2 regions of the Kitasatospora kazusensis genome follow, and region 2 is predicted to be linked to the other one. Evidence: predicted binding sites of a transcription regulator. Region 2 holds the regulator's gene; the other holds the start of a gene.
The links. The regulator HrcA, encoded in region 2, represses chaperone genes, less so after heat shock. The targets are predictions, from matches to a motif close to TTNGCACTCNGNNNNNCNGAGTGCNAA.
Positions count from the first base shown of each region.

Region 1: the regulator HrcA is predicted to act here: its motif matches at 1,617-1,643, upstream of groL (chaperonin GroEL).

Region 1 is NZ_BAAANT010000010.1:122,150-124,351, forward strand. Features, by position in the region: gene groL (chaperonin GroEL) at 1-1,459, opposite strand, end outside; gene ABD330_RS11535 (cold-shock protein) at 1,772-1,978, opposite strand.
Region 2 is NZ_BAAANT010000007.1:146,237-148,438, forward strand. Features, by position in the region: gene dnaJ (molecular chaperone DnaJ) at 1-355, opposite strand, end outside; gene hrcA (heat-inducible transcriptional repressor HrcA) at 427-1,524, opposite strand; gene htpX (zinc metalloprotease HtpX) at 1,748-2,202, shown strand, end outside.

The DNA of each region.
Region 1 (2,202 bases), on a different contig from region 2:
CGATGAGGTCGACGTACTCGTTGGTCGCGGCGTTCAGGCCGTGGCCGGCGGGGAGGTTGCGCACCTTCTCCACCACGACACCGCCCTCGAGGCCGGCGTTGACCGCGATCTGCTTGATCGGGGCCTCCAGCGCCACGCGGACGATGTTGGCGCCGGTGGCCTCGTCGCCCTCCAGCTCCAGCGTGTCGAACACGACACCGGCCTGCAGCAGCGCGACGCCACCACCGGCGACGATGCCCTCCTCGACGGCGGCCTTCGCGTTGCGGACGGCGTCCTCGATGCGGTGCTTGCGCTCCTTGAGCTCCACCTCGGTGGCCGCGCCGGCCTTGATGACGGCGACGCCGCCCGCGAGCTTGGCCAGGCGCTCCTGGAGCTTCTCGCGGTCGTAGTCCGAGTCGCTGTTCTCGATCTCGGCACGGATCTGGTTGACGCGACCGGCGACCTGGTCGCTGTCGCCGCCACCGTCGACGATGGTGGTCTCGTCCTTGGTGATGACCACCTTGCGGGCGGTGCCCAGCAGGTCGACGCCGGCGTTCTCCAGCTTGAGGCCGACCTCCTCGGAGATGACGGTGCCACCGGTGAGGATGGCGATGTCGCCGAGCATGGCCTTGCGGCGGTCACCGAAGCCCGGGGCCTTGACGGCGACGGACTTGAAGGTGCCACGGATCTTGTTCACGACCAGGGTCGACAGGGCCTCGCCCTCGACGTCCTCGGCGATGATGACGAGCGGCTTGCCGCTCTGCATGACCTTCTCCAGCAGCGGGAGCAGGTCCTTGACCGAGCCGATCTTGGAGTTGGCGATCAGGATGTAGGGGTCCTCGAACGAGGTCTCCATCCGCTCCAGGTCGGTGGCGAAGTACGCCGAGATGTAGCCCTTGTCGAAGCGCATGCCCTCGGTGAGCTCAAGCTCCAGACCGAAGGTGTTGCTCTCCTCGACGGTGATGACGCCTTCCTTGCCGACCTTGTCCATCGCCTCGGCGATGAGCTCGCCGATCTGGGTGTCAGCGGCGGAGATGGAGGCGGTGGAGGCGATCTGCTCCTTGGTCTCCACGTCCTTGGCCTGCGCGAGCAGCTGGTCGGAGACGGCCTTGACGGCCTTCTCGATGCCGCGCTTCAGGGCCATCGGGTTGGCGCCGGCGGCGACGTTGCGCAGACCCTCGCGGACGAGCGCCTGGGCGAGCACGGTGGCGGTGGTGGTGCCGTCACCCGCGACGTCGTCCGTCTTCTTGGCGACCTCCTTGACGAGCTCCGCGCCGATCTTCTCGTAGGGGTCCTCGAGCTCGATCTCCTTGGCGATGGAGACACCGTCGTTGGTGATCGTGGGGGCGCCCCACTTCTTCTCAAGGACGACGTTGCGGCCCTTGGGGCCGAGCGTCACCTTGACGGCGTCGGCAAGCTGGTTCATCCCGCGCTCAAGGCCGCGGCGAGCTTCCTCGTCAAACGCGATGATCTTTGCCATGTGAAGTGGTCCTCCGGGACGCGATCGACTGCACCGGACCGAAGGGTGCCCGCGACGGACGGCCCTGGTGTGCGGGGGTCCTGTCCCCTACCGCTCCCGGGGGCCTCACCGACCCGGTCCGTTGTCACTCTCAAGCTGTGAGTGCTAACGCCAATGATTAGCACTCTCGGGTGGCGAGTGCAAGCCCAATCGCCGTTCCGGCACCCGGTCCGCCGGACAGCAGTGGGCCCGTACGACGGGTGTCGTACGGGCCCACTGGTGAAGCCTTGAGCACCAGCTCGTGACCGAGCCGAGGCTCCGCAGGTCGGAAGATCAGACCGCCGGCGCACGGACCATGTCCGCCTGCGGGCCCTTCTGCCCCTGGGAGATCTCGAACTCGACCCGCTGGCCCTCTTCGAGGGTGCGGTAGCCGTCCATCTGGATCGCGCTGTAGTGGACGAACACGTCCGCACCACCGTCGACCGCGATGAAGCCGTAGCCCTTCTCCGCGTTGAACCACTTGACGGTGCCCTGAGCCATTCCGAACTCCCCTTGTACTGTGCTGGCCCTTCACGGACCCGCAGGGATTGCGGGTCCAGAGGTCTGGTAGGCCGACCCGAGGGAACCCCCCCTGGGCGTGGCCGTGCAGGCCGCAGACTCACCGCAGGGCCCACCGGGAGACGGTGGATCAGCGGGTGAATGCGTCGACCGCGGCTGAATGTATCCGGACAGACGCCCTCTGCAACAGGCCCAACTCCGCGGAA
Region 2 (2,202 bases):
TCGCGTCCTGGCCCCGACGGGTCCGCGAACGCGGGCCGCGCTGGCCCGCCGCGGCGCCGAAGAAGGCGTCCATGATGTCGGAGAAGCCGAAGCCCGCCGCGCCCGCGCCGAAGCCGCCCGCGCCGCCACCGCCGTTCGGCGAGAGCGGGTCGCCGCCGAGGTCGTAGACCTGCCGCTTGGACGGGTCGGAGAGCACCTCGTATGCGGCGTTGATCTCCTTGAACCGCTCCTGCGTCTTCGGGTCCGGGTTGACGTCCGGGTGCAGTTCACGGGCGAGGCGCCGGAACGCCTTCTTGATCTCGTCCTGCCCCGCATCCCGTCGGACGCCGAGTACCGCGTAGTAGTCCGTGGCCACCAAATGCTCCGCTTGTTCCGCCTCTAGAAGTGCTGCGACTTGTCACCGTGTGTGGTCACACGGTGCTGTTCCTACGACTCGGCCAGGATCTGGCCCACGTACCTTGCCACCGCACGCACCGCCCCCATTGTGCCCGGGTAGTCCATCCGGGTCGGACCGATCACCCCGAGTTTCGCGACACTCTCGTCGCCCGAACCGTAACCGACCGAGACGACCGAGGTGGAATTGAGCCCCTCGTAGTCGTTCTCCCGGCCGATCCGCACGGTCATCCCGGCGTCCGCCGTCTCACCCAGCAGGCGCAGCAGGATCACCTGCTCCTCCAGCGCCTCCAGCACCGGCTGGATGGTGAGCGGGAAGTCATGTCCGAAACGTGTCAGGTTGGCCGTGCCGGCCAGCATGATCCGTTCCTCGTTCTGCTCGGCGAGGGTCTCGAAGAGGGTCGCCAGCACGGTGGTCACGACCGGCCGGTCGGCCGCCTCGAAGGCCGCCGGGAGGTCCTCCAGCAGACCGGGGACGTCCGGCAGCCGCTGGCCGCCCGCGCGGGCGTTGAGTCTGGTCCGGAGCTCCGCGAGGACGGTCTCGCCGACCGTGCCCGGACAGTCCACCATCCGCTGCTCGACCCGGCCGGTGTTGGTGATCAGGACCAGCATCACCTTGGCCGGGGCCAGTGCGACCAGCTCGACGTGCCGGACGGTCGAGCGGGAGAGCGAGGGGTACTGCACCACCGCGACCTGCCGGGTCAGCTGCGCGAGCAGCCGGACCGTCCGGGCGACGGTGTCGTCCAGGTCGACCGCGCCGTCCAGGAAGTGCCGGATCGCCCGGCGCTCGGGGGCGCTCATCGGCTTGACCTCGGCCAGCCGGTCGACGAAGAGCCGGTAGCCCTTGTCGGTGGGGATGCGGCCCGCGCTGGTGTGCGGCTGGTGGATGTAGCCGTCCTCCTCCAGGGCCGCCATGTCGTTGCGCACCGTCGCCGGGGAGACCCCCAGGCTGTGCCGCTCGACCAGGGCCTTGGAGCCGACGGGCTCCTCGGTGCCGACGTAGTCCTGCACGATGGCGCGGAGCACCGCGAGCTTGCGGTCGTCCAACGGGCGGAGATCGCGGACGTCCAGGCGCGAATCGAGCTGCCGGGCATCGGACTTGCGTTCGTCGGCTCTGCGCTCGCTGAACATGGCACGCACCTCCGTCTTCGTCCGTTGAGTCTGGTAGCTGTCCGGTCCCCTGGCACTCTGGAAGGCAGAGTGCCAGAACCGTACCTGCCAGTGTAAGGCCCGTCCACGACGGCAGGAACGGCCCGCGGACGTGATCCTCGACCGAAATCCGGCGCGGGGGCGGTGCCTGCACGCCCCCTGAGTGGCAGCATCGAAGACGAACTTGAATATCGAAGGAGCAGCGATGTCGGCGTCATCCCAGCATTCCCGCTTCGCACCCGACCGCGGGCTGACCGGTCGGATGGTCACCACCATGTTCTTGATCGGGTTGCTCTACGTCGGCTTCACCGGAGTGCTGATCGTCCTGCTGCGCGGGGCGTGGCCGCTGATCGTGCTGATCTCGGGCGGCCTGTTCGTGGCCCAGTTCTGGTTCAGCGACAAGATCACCGAGCGGGCGATGGGCGCCCGCGAGGTCACCCCGGAGCAGTACCCGCAGTTGCACGGCACCATTGACCGGCTCTGCGCGCTGGCCGACATGCCGAAGCCGCGGATCGCGGTGGCGGACAACGACATGCCGAACGCCTTCGCCACCGGCCGCAACCCCGAGAAGTCCGTGGTCTGCGTCACCACCGGCCTGCTGCGGCGGCTGGAGCCGGAGGAGTTGGAGGGCGTGCTCGCGCACGAGCTCTCGCACGTCGC